DNA from 2 places in the Plantactinospora sp. BC1 genome. Region 2 is predicted to be linked to the other one. Evidence: riboswitches for the same ligand, from Rfam matches in the RefSeq annotation. Region 2 holds a riboswitch; the other holds the start of a gene.
The links. A riboswitch is a leader RNA that binds a small molecule or an ion and turns the genes downstream of it on or off. The one in region 2 is predicted to bind ZMP and ZTP.
Positions count from the first base shown of each region.

Region 1: it holds a riboswitch for ZMP and ZTP, as region 2 does, so the genes downstream of both, C6361_RS19675 (bifunctional 5,10-methylenetetrahydrofolate dehydrogenase/5,10-methenyltetrahydrofolate cyclohydrolase) here and C6361_RS03655 (glycine hydroxymethyltransferase) in region 2, are expected to answer to the same signal.

Region 1 is NZ_CP028158.1:4,506,927-4,516,824, forward strand. Features, by position in the region: gene C6361_RS19665 (ABC transporter substrate-binding protein) at 1-508, opposite strand, end outside; gene C6361_RS19670 (RNA polymerase sigma factor) at 501-1,004, opposite strand; gene C6361_RS19675 (bifunctional 5,10-methylenetetrahydrofolate dehydrogenase/5,10-methenyltetrahydrofolate cyclohydrolase) at 1,061-1,984, opposite strand; ZMP/ZTP riboswitch at 2,009-2,096, opposite strand; gene C6361_RS19680 (DUF4230 domain-containing protein) at 2,266-3,087, shown strand; gene C6361_RS19685 (hypothetical protein) at 3,084-3,980, shown strand; gene C6361_RS19690 (PspC domain-containing protein) at 4,002-4,208, opposite strand; gene C6361_RS19695 (L-serine ammonia-lyase) at 4,517-5,887, shown strand; gene C6361_RS19700 (ABC transporter permease) at 6,065-6,892, shown strand; gene C6361_RS19705 (ABC transporter ATP-binding protein) at 6,904-7,638, shown strand; partial or broken gene C6361_RS19710 (DUF5941 domain-containing protein) at 7,638-9,737, shown strand.
Region 2 is NZ_CP028158.1:861,616-871,513, forward strand. Features, by position in the region: gene C6361_RS03615 (LuxR C-terminal-related transcriptional regulator) at 1-7, shown strand, start outside; gene C6361_RS03620 (LuxR family transcriptional regulator) at 30-560, shown strand; gene cpt (chloramphenicol phosphotransferase CPT) at 603-1,136, opposite strand; gene C6361_RS03630 (1-acyl-sn-glycerol-3-phosphate acyltransferase) at 1,268-2,065, opposite strand; gene C6361_RS03635 (cytochrome ubiquinol oxidase subunit I) at 2,231-3,673, shown strand; gene cydB (cytochrome d ubiquinol oxidase subunit II) at 3,769-4,764, shown strand; gene C6361_RS03645 (siderophore-interacting protein) at 4,933-5,835, shown strand; gene C6361_RS03650 (VOC family protein) at 5,999-6,412, shown strand; gene C6361_RS03655 (glycine hydroxymethyltransferase) at 6,552-8,012, opposite strand; ZMP/ZTP riboswitch at 8,032-8,122, opposite strand; gene C6361_RS03660 (hypothetical protein) at 8,159-8,878, opposite strand; gene C6361_RS03665 (SDR family oxidoreductase) at 9,122-9,850, shown strand.

The DNA.
Region 1 (9,898 bases), 3.6 Mb from region 2:
GCAGCGCGGTCAGGTCGACGAGCATCCCGTCCCGGGCCAGCCCGGCCAGGCTCGCCCCGCCCCAGGTGGCGAAGACGTCCGGCCCCTCCGACGAGCCGATCCCGGTACGCAGCTTCTGCTTGTACTCCTCGTTGCCGAAGGTGACGAGGTCCACGTCGACCCCGGGGCCCTGGTTGTGCCGGTCCACCAGTTTCCGCAGCGCGGGTTCGTCGCCCGGCTGGGTGATCGCCCAGACCCGGATCGTCCCGGACGCCCCGTCGGCGGGCGGCGGCACCGACGGCACCGTCCGGGTCAGCTGCGCCCCGGTGAGGGTCACCGCCAGCACCAGGACCGCCGTCGCCAGGCTGGCCAGCCCGGCCCGCTGCCGACGCCTGCGCCGGTAGCGCCGGCGGATCGTGGTGATCGCCTCCGGATCGGCCGCCGGCAGGGCGTGCTGTGCCTGGGTCAGGGTGGCGGCCAGCTCCCGGTCGAGCCGCCCGTCGTCCACCGGACCTACCTCGTCAACCACGTCCGCTCCGAATCGTCGAGTCGGCGGGCGCCAGGTGCGCCCGTAGCACGCGCTTGGCCCTCGCGTACCTGCTGGAAACCGTGCCCGGAGGCTCGTCGCAGATCCCGGCGATCTCGCTGAACGTGTAGCGGTACAGCACGTGCAGCACCACGACCGTCCGTTCCGCCTTGCCGAGCTGCTGCAACGCCTGCCACAGCGCGCCGTTGCCCACCGCCGTCGCGGCCGGATCGTCGGACCGGTGGTCGACGTCGTCGGTAAGCACCTCACGACGCCACCGCCGCCACCGGCTCACGTTGCGGGTCACGATGACCTGCCGGGCGTACGCCTCGGGATTCTGCCCGGCCTTCGGCCACCGCTGCCAGACCTCGACCACCGCGATCTGGGCCAGGTCGTCCGCCTCGGCCGCGCTGCCGCTGATCAGGTACGCGAACCGCCGCAAAGCGTCCAGCCGGGCCCGAGCGAACTCCTCGGCGTCGCTGAACGCACCGTGGGCCACAGGCTCCTCCTCCGGGCTCCTAACGCTGGCCGCCGTCGATTCGCTGCACCTCGAACCTAGCGGTCCCGGTGTCCCGGATCACCTGCCGAGGCGGTGCTCCGCCGCTCGGCGAGTTCGACGGCGTTGCGGAACAGCATCGCCACGGTGGTCGGGCCGACCCCGCCGACCCGGGGCGTGATCGCCCCGGCGACCGAGGCGCACGACTCGTCGAGGTCCGGCAGCAGCCGGCGTCCGGCGTAACGGACCCCGCCGCCGATCGCGACCGCGCCGGGCCGCAGGTGCTCCGGCCGCACGATCCCGGGTACGCCCACCGCGGCGACCACGATGTCGGCCCGCCGGGTGTGCCGCTCCCAGCCGGGTACCCCGCTGTGCACCACGGTCACCGCCGCGTCGGCGGTGGGCCGCTTCTGCCCGAGCAGCAGCGACAGCGGCCGGCCCAGGGTCGTACCCCGGCCGAGGATCACCACGTCGCGGCCGGCGACCGGGATGTCGTGGAAGGCGAGCAGCGCCTCGATCCCGGCCGGGGTGCACGGGACCGGGCCGGGCAGCCCGGCGGCGAGCCGGCCCAGGCTCTCCGGGTGCAGCCCGTCGACGTCCTTGGCCGGATCGATCGCGGCGATCGCCGCCTGGTAGTCGAGGTGGCCGACGGGGTGCTGCACCAGGATGGCGTGCACCGCCGGGTCCTCGTTGAACTCGCGGATCGCCCGGAGCAGGTCCGCCTGGCCGGCGGTGCCGGGCAGGTGGGTGTGCGGCGACGCGAAGCCGAGGTCGGCGGCGCGTTGCTGCTTCATCCGGATGTAGCCGGCGCTGGCGGAGTCGTCGCCGACCAGGATCGTCGCCAGGCTCGGCACGACACCGGCGCGGCGCAGCGCGGCGACCCGGGCGGCGACGTCGGCGAGGACCGCCTCGGCGACGGGGCCGCCGGGCAGCAGCCGGGCGGTGCGTACCTCGGCGTCGGTGGGGGTCTCGGAGACGGTCACGGGGCTTCCTCTCGACGTGGAAAGCCCCGGCGCCCAGGCGTACGGCGACGGAGTCGAGCCCGGCGGTCGCTTCCCGGTGGTGCTCCACCCGACGCCAGTCACCACCGCCACGCCGAGCCTACCTCCGGGCCCGCCACCATCGGCGGTCGTGCTCGGCTGCCGCCGTCGCGAGCTGGGCAGACGTGAGCCCGGCCCGCGTCCCTCCGGCTCGACTCGCGGGTGTCGTACCGGAGTCGTACCGTTTTCTCCAGGTGCTCCTTCGACAAGGACGGTGAGGGCGGATGTCCCGAGAAGGCGATGTCAACCAGCCCACGCGTGAGTTTCCCGGCTATGCGAAGGGGCAGGCCACGCCCCCCGGCCCGGTCGATCCCTGGTCCGACGGCACGGCGCACGAGGACACCCGGCCGTTCGACGCCGACGAGCCCCGGCCGGAGCGGTCCGATCCGGAGCCGACCGGCGGCGGCCGGTGGGGTCGCGGCGTCTTCGTCCTGGTGGGCATCATCGGCGTGGTCGCCGTACTGGTGCTCGGGGTGCAGGTCAGCGGGATCCTGCCGGACTGGCGCAACCCGTTCGCCAAGGAGCAGACCGACCGCAGCCAGCCGCCGCTGCTCAAGTCGATCCAGGACCTCAGCCGCTACGTGGCGGCGGAGGGGAACTTCGAGGTCGTCGTCGACCTGGAGAACAACCGGAAGTACGTCCCGGAGTTCCTGCTCGGCGAGCGCACCCTCTTCGTCGGGGCCGGCACCGTCGACGCGTACGTCGACTTCGGAACGCTCCGCGACGACGCGGTGGTCGTCTCCGCGGACGGGAAGTCGGTGGAGATCAAGCTGCCGGCACCGCAGCTCGGCGAGGTCAACCTCGACCTGGAGCGGAGTTACGTCTTCGCCGAGAAGCGCGGCATCCTCAACCAGCTCGGCGAGGTCTTCGGCGGCGACCCGAACCGGCAGCGCGAGGTCTATCTCAAGGCCGAGCAGAAGATCGCCGAGTCGGCCAAGAGCAGCGGGCTCGGCGAGCGCGCCCAGGAGAACACCCGGAAGATGCTGGACCAACTGCTCCGGTCGCTCGGCTACGAGCGGGTGACCGTCAGCTACGTCCAGCCGTGACCGTCGCCGCCCTGGGCACGCTGGCGGCACCGTCGGCCGACGAGCCGCCGATGCTGTTCGGGGCGGCGATCTGGTCCATCCTGGTGATGGCGGTGGTGTTCGTCGCCAACCTGGTCGTACACCTGCTGCGGGACTGGTTCGGCCCCCTCGACCGGCTGGTCGAGGGGGCCCGGCAGGACGTCTACCTCGACCACGTCCGGGGGCCGGCCGCCGCCGTGCTCGTCGCGGCCACCAGCGGGTACGGCATCAACATCGTCACCGGGGACGCCGACTCCCTGCTCGGCTACCTCGGCCTGCTGATGGCGCTGCCCCTGCCGCTGGCCATGGTCGTCTGGGCCGGTGTCCGGGCGGTACGCCAGGCCGACTTCGAGCGGGTGTGGCCGCCGGAGTCGATCCCGGTCGACGACCGGGTGAAGGTGCGTCACGTGCTCCGGCGGGTACGGGCCGAGGCGGAAGGGCTCGCCGGGATGCCGGCCGGTGAGCTGGACCGACTCGGCCGGCTGTTGACCCGGCTCTCCGAGGAGACGGTGCCGGCGCTGCACGCCCGGCGGGACCGTGACCTGCGGCAATGGCTGCGCGACCATCCCGTCGTCGCGGTCGGGGTCGCGGTCTGGAGCGGGCTCACCGTCGTCGCCGTCGGGGTCGCCCTGGCGTCCCGGTACGACGGGTCGTGGCGGCTCGCCGGGGTCCTCGCCGGGTTCGCGGCGGTGGTCCTCGGCCTCCAGGGCGGGCTGCTGACCGTACTGCGCCGACGGAGCCGTTACCGGTCGGCTCTGCTCGCCGACGAGGTGGAGCAGACCGCCGGGGCCATCCGGCGGCGCATCACGGAACAGCGGCTGGGCCTGGGCACCGGGTCGGGCGCTCTGCCCGGCCGGCAGCACCGGCGGGGCTGACCGCCCGGCCCGTACCGCAGGTCAGTGCGCGGCGACGTAGTGGCGGTCCTCGTTCGGCATGATGATCCAGAGCGCCAGGTAGACGATCACCTGGGTGCCGGGCAGCAGCAGCGAGAGGATGAAGAGCAGCCGCACCATTCCGGCGGACATGCCGAAGCGGCGGGCCAGCCCGGCGCAGACTCCGGCGATCATGCGGTTGTCTCGGGGGCGGGTGAGCTTGCGGCTCATCGACGTCTCCTCTGATAGCGGTGGAACGGGCGGCTGATTCCACGGTAGGAACGGGAGGTCGGGCCGCCCTCGGTCTCCAGACGGATCCGGACACCGCGTACCCGTAGGTACTTACCCGGGCGGGGCCGGCGGACACCCGGGTCCGGTGTCGGGCACCCGGACCGATCTGCTCCGGCGGCCGTCCCGCGCCTGCCGGGCCGGGGCCGGGTAGGCTCGCGGACCGGCAGCTCAGGGGCGATGCTTGGGGGTAGCCCCGGCGACCGCCCCGGGGCCAGGGCCGGCAACGGGGCCGGCCGGGAGGAGTTTCGATGATCAGCGCCTTCGACCTGTTCACGGTCGGGATCGGGCCGTCCAGCTCGCACACCGTCGGCCCGATGCGGGCCGCCCGGACCTTCGCGACCGGGCTCAAGGCCGACGGGTTGCTCGCGGAGACGGCCAGGGTGCGGGCGGAACTCTTCGGCTCGCTCGGTGCCACCGGGCACGGGCACGGCAGTGGGCCGGCGGTACTGCTGGGGCTGCTCGGGGAGGCGCCGGAGACGGTCGACCCGGACCGGGTCCCCGAGACGGTGGCCGGGATCCGGGCCAGCGGCCGGTTGGCCGTACTCGGTGCGCACGAGGTCGACTTCGACGCCGACCGGGACCTGGTGCTGCACCGCCGCCGGTCGTTGCCGTTCCATCCGAACGGGATGACCTTCACCGCGTACGACCCGGCGGGTGCACCGCTGCGGGCCCGCACCTACTACTCGGTGGGTGGCGGGTTCGTGGTGGACGAGAACGCGACCGGCGCGGACCGGATCAAGCCGGACAGCACCCGGGTCCGGTACCCGTTCAGCACCGGCGCCGAGCTGCTGGCCCTGACCGCCGAGACCGGGCTGCCGATCAGCGGGATCATGCTCGCCAACGAGCGGGCGTGGCGCAGCGAGTCGGAGATCCGCGCCGGCCTGCTGGAGATCTGGCGGGTGATGCGGGAGTGCGTGGACCGGGGCAGCCGGCGGGACGGGACGCTGCCGGGCGGGCTGCGGGTCCGGCGCCGCGCCGCCGAGTTGCGCCGGGGCCTGGAGGCGGATCCCGGTTCGGCCGACCCGTTGCGGGTGATGGACTGGGTGACGCTCTTCGCGCTCGCGGTCAACGAGGAGAACGCGGCCGGCGGCCGGGTGGTGACCGCCCCGACGAACGGCGCGGCCGGGATCATCCCGGCGGTGCTGCACTACTACACCCGGTTCGTGCCGGGGGCGTCCGAGGAGGGCGTACTCCGCTTCCTGCTCGCCGCCGCCGCGATCGGGGTGCTGTTCAAGGAGAACGCCTCGATCTCCGGTGCCGAGGTCGGCTGCCAGGGCGAGGTCGGGTCCGCCTGCTCGATGGCGGCGGCCGGGCTGGCCGAGGCGCTGGGCGGTACCCCGGCCCAGGTGGAGAACGCCGCCGAGATCGGCATGGAGCACAACCTCGGGCTGACCTGCGATCCGGTCGGTGGCCTGGTGCAGATTCCCTGCATCGAGCGGAACGCGGTGGCCAGCATCAAGGCGATCACGGCCGCGCGGCTGGCGCTGCGGGGTGACGGGGAGCACGCCGTCTCGCTGGACAAGGTGATCAAGACGATGCGGGAGACCGGCGCCGACATGAAGGTCAAGTACAAGGAGACCGCCCGGGGCGGGCTCGCGGTCAACGTCATCGAGTGCTGAGCGTCGGGGTGTCGAGCCGGCGTCGGCATGATGGCGGGCGGGCGCCGTTCGGGTAGCGTTGGCGCGTTACCCGGGAAGGTGTCGCAGCCCGGCCGATCCTTATTTGGGGCGATTTTCCCGACTGCTACCCTATGTCGGGCTCGACCGGTCGGACCATGACGAGCACGGGAGGCGGCGGTGACGTCTGGCGTGGCGGCGGTGTGGTCACACCGCAACACGCTCCGGCTGCTCGTCCGCCGGGACCTGGCCGTCAAATACCAGCAGTCGGTGCTGGGCTACCTCTGGTCGCTGATCGAACCGCTCGGCATGGGCGTCATCTACTTCTTCGTCTTCGGCGTGCTCTACCGGTCGGCCACCGACCGGCACCTCGGTGACGCCGCCGAGTCGTACCCGCTCTTCCTGATCACCGGCATCTTCGCCTGGATGTGGACCAGTTCGGCGATCGGCGAGGCGACCGCCGCGCTCACCGGACAGGCCCGGTTGATCACCACGATGAACCTGCCCCGCGAGGTCTTCCCGATCGGCCGGGTCGCCGGCCGGTTCGCCGAGTACGTCGCCGGACTGCCGATCCTGGTCGCCGTCGCGATCGCCTACGCCTCGCTGGACCGGATCGAGTTCGGGGTGTCGCTGCTGGCGCTGCCGCTGGCGATCCTCATCCAGGCGACCCTGCTGGTCGGGATCGCGCTGCTGCTCTCCTCGCTCAACGTGCTGATGCGGGACATCGAGCGGCTGATGCGGCTGGTCACCCGGGTGCTCTTCTACGCCACCCCGATCATCTATCCGCTGACCCTGGTCCGGGACTCCGCGCTGCCGGACTGGGTCAAGATCACCTACGAGTTGAACCCGCTGGTCGGGATCTTCCAGCTCCACCACGCGGTCTGGTACCCCGACGAGTTCCCCGACGCCCGGCTGCTCGGCGTCTCGGTCGGCGGCAGCCTGCTGGTGCTGCTCGCCGGCTGGTGGGTGTTCCGCCGGCTCGAACCCGCCGTCCTGAAGGAGCTGTAGTGGCCGGGGCGATGGTGCAGGCGGAGAACCTGGGCATCCGGTTCGTCCGGAACCGGCGGCGCAACCTGCGGCTGCGGGAGATGTTCATCCACCGGGGCGGCCGGCAGCCCGCCGCCGGGGTCTTCTGGCCGCTGCGCAACGTCTCGTTCTCGGTCGCGCCGGGCGACACCGTCGGGATCATCGGCCGCAACGGCACCGGCAAGAGCACCCTGCTCCGGCTGATCGCCGGGGTGCTGATCCCGGACGAGGGCCGGATCCGGGTCGGCGGCGCGGTCGCACCGCTGCTGGAACTCTCGGCCGGCTTCTCCAACGACCTGACCGGGCGGGAGAACGTCCACCTGGTCGGCTCGCTGCACGGGCTCAGCCCGAGCTTCCTGCGCCGGCACTTCGACGAGATCATCGAGTTCTCCGGCGAGCAGATCGCGAAGGCCATCGACACCCCGGTCCGGCACTACTCGTCCGGGATGAAGGTCCGGCTCGGCTTCTCGGTGATCGCCCAGCTTCAGCACCCGGTGCTGCTGATGGACGAGGTGACGGCGGTCGGCGACGCCGACTTCCGGAAAAAGTGCTACGACACCATCGACCGGCTGATCGCCGAGGGCCGTACCGTGATGCTGGTCTCGCACAACGAGAACGATCTCACCCGGTTCTGTAGCCGGGGACTCTACTTCGACGGAGGACGATTGCGGGTGGACGGCACCATACGCGAGGCTCTTGACGCATACCACGACGTGGTCAGGCCGTGATGCTGGCGATCCTGCTCACCCCCACCCGGCCGGGCGCGCCGCTGACCCGTCCCGACGGCGTGCCGCTCGCCGCCGCACTCCGCGAGCAGTTGCGCGCGGCCGGCGCCCGGGACGTGGTCAGCACCGACGATCCGGGCGAGGTCGCCGTGCTGGCCGGCACCGCCCGGGAACCGGTACTCCTCTGCTCCGGCGACCTGGTCGCGCACACCGCCGTACTCCGGCACCTGGCCACCAGTCCGATGCCCGGCACCGTCGCCCTGGTGCTGCCCGAACCGGGCGCCGGCCCGGTCGGGGTGGTCGAGGACCGCAACCAGGTGGTCGCCGTCGGCGACCCCGCCGGGGCGGCCGGCACCGTCGGCACGCTGACCACCGCGCCGACCGGCGCCTCCGGCGGAGCGGTACGCGTCGGCGTGCCCGACCTGCCCGCCCTGGTCGCCGCGGCCCGGGCCGTCGCCGACCTGCCCGACGGCAACGTCGCCGCGGCCCGGGCCGTCGCCGACCTGCCCGACGGCAACGTCGCCGCGGCCCGGGCCGTCGCCGAGGCGCCCGCCGGCCCGACCCCGCTGCTGGACCGGCTGCTCGCCGCGCTGACCCGCCCCGAACCGGCGACCGGCACCGGCATCACGATCTTCGCCCACCGGGTACGCCTGCTCGTCGCCCGTCGGGTCGCCGACCCGGCGGCGCTGGCCGAGGCGGAGGCGGCGGTGGCGGCGGTCGACTCCGACCGGGCCGAACTGCGGCTCTCGGTCAAGGAGAAGGACGACTTCTTCACGACGTACTTCGTCAGCACCTGGTCGCCGTGGGTGACCAGGCTCTGTGCCCGGCTCCGGCTCACCCCGACCGGGGTGACCGCGATCTCGGTCGCCTTCGCGGTGGCGGCGGCGGCGCTCTTCGCCTTCGGCGACCGGCCCGCGCTGGTGGCCGGCGCGGTCCTGCTCTACCTCGGCTTCATGCTCGACTGCGTCGACGGGCAGTTGGCCCGCTACACCCGGCACTTCAGCCCGTGGGGTGGCTGGCTCGACACCATCGCCGACCGGGCCAAGGAATACCTGGTCTACGCCGGCCTCGGCATCGGGGTCGAACGGGCCGGCGGCCCCGGCTGGGCGCTGGCGATCGCGGCGATCACCCTGCAGACCGTCCGGCACATGACCGACACCTGGTACGGCGCGCTGCACGACGAGGCGGCCAAGCGTCCCCGCCCGGCCGGGCAGGGCGGCTCCGGTGGGCTCGGTGACCGGCTCAGCCAGGCGTCGAACCGGGTGCAGGCCGACACCGGCTCGTTCACGTACTGGGCGAAGCGGACGGTGGTCTTCCCGATCGGCGAGCGGTGGGCACTGATCGCGCTCACCGTGGCGATCTTCAGTCCGCTGGTCAGCCTGGTCGCCGTACTGGTCTGGGGTGGGTTGGCGGCGGCGTACACGCTGGCGCTGCGTACCCTGCGGGCCCGCTCGATGCGGGTCGCGGTGCTGACCGAGGTCGACACCACGCTGCACCGCGACGACGGGCCGGTGGTCCGTTCGCTCGCCGCGCTCGGCCGGCGTGCCGGGCTGCCCGGGCCGCTGCCGCTCGCCCTGCTCGGGGTGGTGGTCGGCCTGCTCCTGCTCGGTGCCGGCCTGGCCGGGCTCGGCACCGAGTCGGCGCGCTGGCTGGTGCCGCTGGCGGTGCTGGCCGTGCTGGTCGCCGGGCTGTCGGCGGCGGCACCGCACGGCGGCGCGCTGGACTGGCTGGTGCCGGCGGCGCTGCGGGCCGCCGAATACCTGCTGGTGATCGGGGCCGGGCTGCTGGTCGACGCGGACGGTGCGGTGATCTTCGCGCTGCTCTTCGTACTCGCCCTGCGGCACTACGACCTCACCGCCCGGCTGGAGAAGCGGGAGCGGGCGCCACTGATGCACGCGCTCGGGCTGGGCTGGGACGGCCGGCTGATCCTGCTCGCCGTCGCCGTGCTCGTCGGCCCGGTCGCCGGTCGGGTGGCGCTGCTGCTGCTCGCCGGCTACCTGGCGGTGATTTTCCTGGTGAACGCGCTCCGTGGCTGGGTACCCAGGGACATTCCCGCGCCACGACAGCCGGCCGACGCCGCCGTCGGGTCCGGTGGCCACCCCGCCGCCCCCGACGCGTACGCGACCGCTCGGGCGGGGGAGGGGAACGCCGCTACCCCGGAGCGACCGGACCGGACCGGGACGCCGCAGCGGCGGGAGTGGGACGGATGACGCCGCCGGTGGGGTGACCGGGCACCCGCACGGGCGGCGCGGCGGAGAGGGAC
Region 2 (9,898 bases):
GCTGTGACTGGTGCTGTGGAGGTGCAGCGATGACCGATCCGCCGCGCTACGTCGTACCGTCGGCGACCGACGCGACCACGGTGCTGCGCCGACTGGCCCGGGACGGGTGGTCGACCCGGGAGGGGTTCGCGGTCGCCGAGCCCGGCTGGGACCTGGCCGCCGCCCGGCTGGTGCTCTTCGGCCGGGTACCGGATGCCGAGACGGTCCGGCTGGCGGTGCTGGCCGCCGCCCGTGGTGCCGGTGTGGTGGCCATCGTGGACCCGGCCGGTGAGGTCGGCCGGGCACTCGTCGACGACCTGAGCCGGCTCGGCCCGGTGCACCGGGATCCGGACGAGGCGCCGGAGTCCGACACCGAGTCGGTGCTGAGCCGGCTGATTCCCGAGCAGCGGGCACTGCTGGAGCGGCTCGCCGACGGCGAGACGATCGCCGCCGCCGCGGCGGCGGAGTTCCTGTCGCTGCGCACCGCCAACCGGCGGATCGCGCAGGCCCGTGAGGCGCTCGGGGTGCGCACCACCCGGGAGGCGGTCCTCGCCTACCTGCGGCAGCGCCGCTCCGGCTGACCGACGCAGCAGGCACTTTCCGGGGTCGACGCGGCGGCGCGGTCAGACCACGTACGAGGCGATGGTGCGCGCACAGTCGAGAGACTCGGTACGGCCGGAGTCGACCTCGACGTCGTAGCGGACGCCCCGGTGCACGATCTCGGCCTGCGACACCGCCATCCCGATCACGCGGTCCCCGCGTGCGATCTCCCGGCCCGCCGCCACGTCCGCCGCGCAGCGCACCCCGACCCAGAGCACGTCGAGGTCCGTCAGGTAACCACGGGTGCGCTCCTGGGAGGCGGCGCCGCCGAGGAACACCTCGTCGAGGATGATCCGCGCTCCGGCGCGCGCCATCGCGGCGATGCCGACCAGCCAGGCGTGCTGCAACTCGTCGAAGTCCTCGCCGACGATGACCTCGCCCTCGGGGCCGAAGGTCAGCCCGGAGGGGGAGTTCAGCATGGCCGGTGGCAGCCGGTCGATCAGGTCGTCCACGCCGAAGCTGATCCACGGGCGCGGCAGTATGTGCTTGAGGCACCGGGCGATCGCCGACTTCCCCGAGCTGGAGCCGCCGTTGAGCACGATGACCTGTGTCGTCACTTGATCGTTCGCCTTCCCCGGGAGATCCGCTCCACCCTGCGCGGACCTGCGGGGGTGGCGGTCCGAGACAGCGTAGTGCCGCTCGTCGGAATCGGATCGGATCCGCCGGTCGGGGCGGTCGCGAGCGAGGCTCAGTTGCCGGGTGCGGCGCCGGGGTCGCTGCGGCGATGCTGGCGGCGAGTCTCGGTCGGCCGGGTCGGGTCGACGTAGCGGGGCAGGTCGGGTTCGTCGGGGCGCAGCGGGACCAGCGCGACGGTGAGCGCCTCGATGATCGCCTCGGTGGCCCGGGCGGCGGCGCCGGGGCTGGCCGGGTCGATCCGGGTCAGGTCGACGGGTGGGCCGAAGTGCACCCGGATCACCGGACGGCGGAGCATCGCCCGGCCGACCGCCCGGAGCATCCCGGCCGGTGCGGCGTACGGCAGTACCTCGTGCGCGCCCCACTGGGCGACCGGTACCACGGTGGCGCCGCTGGCGAAGGCGAGCCGGGCGGTGCCGGTCTTGCCCCGCTCGGGCCACATGCCGGGGTCGAGTCCCATCCGCCCCTCCGGGTAGACCAGCACCACCGAGCCCTGGGTGACGGCGGCCGCCGCGTGTTCCAGGGCGAGCCCGACGGTCGGGGTGCGCCGGTCGACCCGGATGTGTCCGCTGGCCCGCATCGCGGAGCCGACGATCGGGGCCCGGAACACCCCGCCGGTGGCCATGATCCGGGGCGCGATCCGGCGTACCCGGCAGGCGGCGGTCAGCACGACCGGGTCGAACGGGTTGATGTGGTTGGCGGCCAGGATCAGCGGCCCGTGCCGTAGCTCCTCCGGCACGTCGCCGGTGACCCGGAGCCGGGCGAGCAGCCCGACGACGCCCCGGGCGAGCACCTGGAGGAAGAGCCAGAAGCGGGGGGCGCGCCAGGGTGCGGCGGTGGTGGTGGTCTCCATCAGCGGTCGATCGTCGCACGCGCCGGCCGCCGGGGAGGCCCGGGGCGGGGTGTGCTGGGCACCGGACCCCGATGCCGGCCGGTGACGTGATCGACCTCCCAGCGCCACCGTCTACGACGACAGGTAGTATTTACTACGTCCGGTAGTAAACCTGGGGGGTCAACCGTGGACGCGCTCGACGTCGCCCGGTGGCAGTTCGGTGTCACCACCGTCTACCACTTCCTCTTCGTACCGCTGACCATCGGGCTGTCGGTGCTCGTGGCGATCCTGCAAACCCGCTGGCACCGCACCGGGGAGCCGCGCTACCTGCGACTGACCAAGTTCTACGGCAAGCTCTTCCTGATCAACTTCGCGATGGGCGTGGTCACCGGCATCGTGCAGGAGTTCCAGTTCGGGATGAACTGGAGCGACTACTCCCGCTTCGTCGGCGACGTCTTCGGCGCCCCGCTGGCGATCGAGGCACTGCTCGCCTTCTTCCTCGAATCCACCTTCCTCGGCCTGTGGATCTTCGGCTGGGACCGGCTGCCCCGCCGGATCCACCTCGCCACCATCTGGGCCGCCGCGATCGGCTCGACGCTGAGCGCGTACTTCATCCTGGCCGCGAACTCGTGGATGCAGAACCCGGTCGGCTACCGGATCAACCCCGACACCGGCCGCGCCGAACTCACCGACATCGTCGCCGTACTCACCAACAAGGTCACCCTGGTCACCTTCCCGCACACCCTCGCCGGCTGCTTCCTGGTCGCCGGGGCGCTGATGGTCTCGATCGCCCTCTGGCACCTGCGCCGCCCGACCGGCACGACCGCCGACGAGAACCCGGCAGCGGGGGAGGACCGGGCCGCGTTCCGGTTCGCCGCCCGGTTCGGCTCCTGGGTCACCCTCGTCGCCGCCGTCGCCGTCGTGATCAGCGGCGACCTGCAAGGCAAGATCATGACGCAGGTACAGCCGATGAAGATGGCCGCCGCCGAGGCGCTCTACACCACCGAGGCGCCCGCCTCGTTCTCCGTACTCACCGTCGGCAGCCTGGACGGCAGCCGGGAACTCTTCGCGATCAAGATCCCGTACCTGCTCTCGGTGCTCGGCACCGGCGACCCGAACGGCCAGGTCATGGGCATCAACGACCTCCAGGCCCAGTACGTCGCCCAGTACGGCCCCGGCAGCTACACCCCGATCATCCCGGTCACCTACTGGAGCTTCCGATTCATGATCGGCTTCGGGCTGGCCGCCGCCGCGATCGCACTCTGGGTGCTCTGGGCGCAGCGCCGCGGCCGTACCCCGAACTCCCGCTGGCTGGTCCGGGCCGGCCTGGTCATGCCGGTCCTGCCGCTCGCCGCGAACTGCTTCGGCTGGATCTTCACCGAGATGGGCCGGCAGCCGTGGGTCGTCTTCGGCGAGATGCTCACCCGCGACGGCGTCTCCCGCAGCGTCTCCCTGGCCGAGGTACTCACCTCGTTCACCGCCTTCACCCTGGTCTACGCCACCCTCGCGATCGTCGAGGTCAAGCTGCTGATCCGGTACGCCCGGGCCGGCCTGCCGGACACCGCACCACCGGCCGAACCCGAACCCGACGCCGACGACGAGGACCGCCCGCTCGCCTTCGCCTACTGACCCCACCGGCCCCTGCTGATCCCCACCGGCCCCCGGCCCGGCCCACCCCGCCGGCGCCGGTATCCCGACCACGACCGATCCGACCGGAGTCCACGATGGACCTGCCCACCTTCTGGTTCCTGCTCATCACCGTGCTGTTCGTCGGCTACTTCATCCTGGAGGGCTTCGACTTCGGCGTCGGCATCCTGCTGCCCGTCCTCGGTCGCGACGACCGGGAACGCCGGGTGCTGATCAACACCATCGGGCCGGTCTGGGACGGCAACGAGGTCTGGCTGATCACCGCCGCCGGAGCCCTCTTCGCCGCCTTCCCCGGCTGGTACGCCAGCCTCTTCTCCGGCCTCTACCTGCCGCTGCTGCTCGTCCTGCTCGCCCTGATCTTCCGGGGCGTCGCCTTCGAGTACCGGCACAAGCGCCCCGAGGCCGGCTGGAAGGCCCGCTGGGATCTCGCCATCTTCCTCGGCTCCCTGATCCCCGCCGCGATCTGGGGAGTCGTCCTCGGCAACCTGCTGCGCGGCGTACCACTCGACGCGCGACACGACTACACCGGCGGACTGCTCGACCTGCTCAACCCGTACGCCCTGCTCGGCGGGGCGACCACGACGGGGCTCTTCGTCACGCACGGCGCCGTCTTCCTCGCGCTGAAGACCAGCGGCGAGATCCGCACCCGGGCCGGCCGGCTCGCCGCCCGGGCCGCCGCCACGACCGCCGCCCTCACCGCCGCGTTCCTGGCCGTCGGCCTGACCATCCGGCACACCCCGGCCGCCGTCGGCCTCGCCGTGGCCGCCGCGCTCGCCCTGGCCGGCACCCTGGCCGCGACCCGGGTACGCCGGGAGGGCTGGGCCTTCGTCGGCACCGCCGCCGCGATCGGGCTGACCGTCGCCACCCTCTTCGCGGCACTCTTCCCGAACGTGCTGCCCTCCACCACCGACCCGGCCGGCACCCTCACCATCGACAACGCCGCCTCCAGCCCCTACACCCTGAAGGTGATGACCTGGGTGGCCGCCTTCTTCACCCCCGTCGTCCTCGCCTACCAGGGCTGGACCTACTGGGTGTTCCGCAAGCGGATCGGAGTCGCCAACATCCCACGCTGACCTCCTCCCCGTCGCGAAGGCCACCGCCACGCTGCCCCCGCAAGTTGAGACTTCCCCCGCGCCCCGGCCCGTGCCGGGCGGGAAAAGTCTCATAAAGGACTTCAATGAAACAATTGAAGCGAAAGACTCGCGCAGGGCAGCGCCCTCTCGTAACCTTCGGAGGCCCCGATGGGACAGCTCCCGATCCGGTACATCCGGGTCGCCGACACCGCCCGGATCACGCCACGGATGGCCCGGATCACCTTCACCGGCGACGACCTCGCCGACCTCCACCTCGCCGGCCCCGACCAGCAGGTGAAGCTCTACTTCCCCAGACCCGGACAGCGCCGCCCCCGGCTGCCGGACCCCGACCCCGACCTCTGGCGCTGGTACGCCGGCTTCGCCGACATCCCCGCACCCGAGCGCCCCTGGACCCGCAGCTACACCATCCGGGCCCACCACCCGCACGGCAACCTCATCGACATCGACTTCACCCTGCACGAGCACGCCGGACCCGCCACCCGATGGGCCGCCTGCGCCACCCCCGGCGACACCCTCGGCATGTTCGGCCCGTCCCCGGTCTTCGCCCGCCCCCTCCCGATCGGCAGCACCGACTGGATGCTGCTCGCCTGCGACGAGTCGGCGCTCCCGGCGCTCGGCACCATCGTCGAGGCACTCCCCGCCGGCACCCGCGCACACGCCTTCGTCGAGATCCCCGACCGGGCCGAGGAGCAGCACCTCGACACCCCGGCCGACCTCACCCTGCACTGGCTGCACCGCGACGACCCGCCCAGCGCACACGGCAGCCGCCTGCTCGACGCCGTACGCGCGGCGACCTTCCCGGCCGGTTCCGTGCTCGCCTGGCTGGCCGGCGAAGCCGGCACCGTACGCGCCCTGCGCCGACACCTCGTCGACGACCGGGGCCTGCCGAAACGGTCGATCGACTTCACCGGCTACTGGCGACGGAACCTGACCCAGGACGACGACCCGACCGAGGAGGACCTCGCCGAGGCACGCGAACGCCTCGCCGACACCGAGACCGACGCCGCCACCACCGCTACCGACGCCGCTACCGCCACCGTGACCGGCTGAACCACCGGCCGCCGGACCCGGGCCGTCGCACGCGGTGACGCCCGCCCACCCCGAACCGATCAGGATTCAAGAAGCGCGGCCCCCGACGCCGCTCGTACCGTGGCCCTCGGATGCGTCAGCAATAGACGGATGCGTCAGCAGAAACGCAAAAAGGGGACAAGAGATGAAAGCGCATGTGAGCTCGATCCTGCTCGCCGTCCGGGACATGGAGCGGTCCAAGCGCTTCTACACGGAAGGTCTCGGCTGGAAGATCGAGCAGGACTACGGCGTCTCGGTCTTCTTCGCCCCGGACGGCGGCTCGCCCGTCGGCTTCTACGGCCGCGACGGCCTGGCCGAGCAGGTGGGGACCAGCCCGGAGGGCAGCGGCTTCAGCGGACTGGTTCTCACCTACGTGGTCCGTACCGAGACCCGGATCGACGAGATCATGGCGGAGGCGGAGAAGGCCGGCGCCACCATCCTCAAGCCCGCCGGCCCGCTGCCGTGGGGCGGATACGGCGGCTCCTTCGCCGACCCGGACGGCTACGTCTGGAGCCTCGGGTACAGCGCGCTGGGGGAGAACCAGCCCTACGCGGAGTAGCCGCCGACCGGAGCGGGGTGCGGTTCACCTCGCACCGCACCCCGGCCCGGTGACGTCCCGACCGCCCCGAGGAACCGGTTGACGTCCAGACCGCCCCGAGGACCCCGGAAGGCGGCTCCCCGGGGCAGCCCGTGGCGGGTCAGCCCAGGTCGACCAGCGGATACAGCGGATAGTCCGCCAGCAGATCGGCGGCCTGCCCGGCCACCCGCCGCGCCACCGCCCCGTCCAGCACGTACCGCGCCTTGGACGGGGCACCGTCCGGCCCGACCCCCGGCCGGGTCGCCGACAACACCGTGTGCAGCAGCCCCGCCACCTCGTCCATCTCCGCCACCCCGAGCCCTCGGGTCGTCAACGCGGGCGTGCCGAGCCGGACACCCGAGGTGTACCAGGCACCGTTCGGATCCCGGGGCACCGAGTTCCGGTTCGTCACGATGCCGGCGTCCAACAGCGCCGCCTCCGCCTGCCGCCCCGTCAGCCCGTACCCCGACACGTCCACCAGCAGCAGATGGTTGTCCGTACCCCCGGTTACCAGCCGCGCCCCCCGACGCAACAGCCCCTCCGCCAACGCGACCGCGTTCTGCACCACCCGGCCCGCGTACGCCGCGAACTCCGGCCGCCGCGCCTCCGCCAACGCGACCGCCTTACCGGCGATCACATGCGGCAACGGACCGCCGAGCACCAACGGACAACCCCGGTCCACCTGGTCGGCCAACTCCGGACCACACAACACCATGCCGCCGCGCGGACCCCGCAACGACTTGTGCGTCGTCGTCGTCACCAGATGCGCGTACGGCACCGGATCGAAGTCACCGACCAACACCTTCCCGGCGACCAGCCCGGCGAAGTGCGCCATGTCGACCAGCAGCGTCGCACCGACCTCGTCGGCGATCTCCCGCATCAGCCGGAAGTTCACCCGCCGCGGATACGCCGAATAGCCGGCCATCAGGATCAGCGGCCGGAACTCCCGGGCGATCCGGCGCACCTCGTCGTAGTCCAGCAACCCCGTCTCCGGATCGGTACCGTAACTACGCTGGTCGAACATCTTGCCGGAGATGTTCGGCCGGAAACCGTGGGTCAGGTGCCCGCCCGCGTCCAACGACATGCCCAACATCCGCTGGTCACCCAACTCGCGGCGCAACACCGCCCAGTCCGCCTCGGACAGCTCGTTCACGTGCCGCACGCCGGCCCGGCGCAACGCCGGCGACTCCACCCGGTCCGCCAGCACCGCCCAGAACGCCACCAGGTTCGCGTCGATCCCCGAATGCGGCTGCACATAGGCGTGCGCGGCCCCGAACAACTCCCGGGCATGCTCCGCCGCCACCGACTCCACCGTGTCGACGTTGCGGCAACCGGCGTAGAAGCGGCGGCCGACCATGCCCTCCGCGTACTTGTCGCTGAACCAGTTACCCATCGCCAGCAGCACCGCCGGGGACGCGTAGTTCTCCGAAGCGATCAACTTCAACGACTCACGCTGGTCGGCCAGTTCCGCACCGATCGCGTCCGCGACGCGGGGCTCGACCGCACGCACCACGTCCAACGCCGCGCGAAACGCGACGGACTCGGTGGAACTCGTGCCGACCGGAAAGACCTGATTGGCCATGGCAGCCTCCTGGGCGAAGAAAATCGGCCCAGGCGCACGGCACACGTCACTCGACGGGACCGCTTCCCGATGGTTGACCCCATCCCAGCACGCCAGTCACGGTCCGGGCCGAGCCTACCAACCCGACCGGCCCGGACGGCGAAGGATCAACCCGCGTCGCGCAACTCCGCCAACCGCGCCTCGATCTCCGCCAACTCGGCCCGCAACTTCTCCGCCTGCTGCTCGGCCTCCCGCCGCTCCACCGCCATGATCTGCTCCACCGCCTCGTGCACCCCGGGAACATCGATCAACGCCACCATCTTCAACGCCTCGGCCGGCTTGATCACGTACGGCTTCGCCAGCGACTTCGCGCCCTGCGTCGCCGCCAGCGTCCACTCGCCGTCCGCGTACGTCAGGGTGACCGTCAACCCCGCCGGACCCTTCGGCTTCGCCGCCTTCGTCGCCCGCCGGGCCGGCTTCGCCTCACCCTCGCCGTCCGCCGGACGGGCCGGGGGAGTGTCCACTGCGGTCACTGTTGCCTCCTCGCGGGGCGCCGGAACCGGCTCCCTGACAATCTTGAACTCTGGTTCGGGGACCGGCTCCGGCTCCGGTTCCGGCTTCACCGGCGCCCGCCGCGTCGCACCCTTCGGCGCGACAGCCAGATCACCGGGGGAGAAGGGCAGCTCGTCCCGACCGAACCGGACCACCACCCACTCCTCGGAGACCTCCGGATCGGTCAACTCCACCACCTGACCGAGCTGACCGGCAATCTGCCCCGCCGCCTCGGTGAACATCACCTTCGGCTTCCGGCCCGCCGCCAACGCGTCCCTGATCTGCTGCAACTCCTCGGTGGACAACCCCTGTTGAGCGGTACGCGCGGCAGCCATCGGATCCCTCTTCCGTACACCTGTTTGATTCATGACTTACTACCAGGCCCACCCGACAACGTCGAGACGGACACACCGTTCCGAGATCAACAAAACCAGAGCCCGGGACACGATCCGCCCCGACCGACCCGCCGCACCGACACCTGGCAGGATCGCCAGCTACCGGACCCGCGCGAACGATCCGCGACGAGCCCCGGCCCGGACCCGGCGGCCGGGGGCTGCGACAACCGAGGGGAGAGGCCCATGACTCCGCTGACGGTGGTGACCGGCGGCGGCCGCGGAATCGGCGCCGCGACCGTACGACAACTCGCCGCCGCCGGACACGACGTCGTCTTCTGCTACCGGCGCGACGCCGACGCCGCCGACGCCGTACTCCGCGACGTCACCGCCGCCGGACGCCGGGGCCTGGCCGTCCGCGCCGACACCACCGACCCCGACCAGGTGGTACGACTCTTCGACGAGGCCGCGAAACTCGGCGAACCCACCGGCCTGGTCAACAACGCCGGCGTGACCAGCCCGATCGGCCCGTTCGAAGAACTGACCGTCACCGACCTGCGCCGCGTCGTCGACGTCAACCTCATCGGCTACATCCTCTGCGCCCAGCAGGCCGCCCGCCGGTTCCCGTCCGGCGCGGCGATCGTCAACGTCTCCTCGGCCGCCGCCACCCTCGGCAGCCCCGGCGAATACGTGCACTACGCCGCCGTCAAGGCCGCCACCGACACCCTCACCGTCGGACTCGCCAAGGAACTCGCCCCCCGGGGAATCCGGGTCAACGCCGTCTCACCCGGCACCATCGACACCGAGATCCACATCATCTCCGGGGTACCCGACCGGGCCCAGCGGGTCGCCGGCCGGATACCACTCGGCCGCGCCGGCCGGGCCGACGAGGTCGCCGCCGCGATCGTCTGGCTGCTCGGCGACGGCGCCTCCTACACCACCGGCGCGGTACTCCGGGTCGCCGGCGGCATGTGACACCCCGCCGGGTGGCACCAGCCACGGCCTCCCCGCCGGGCGGCACCC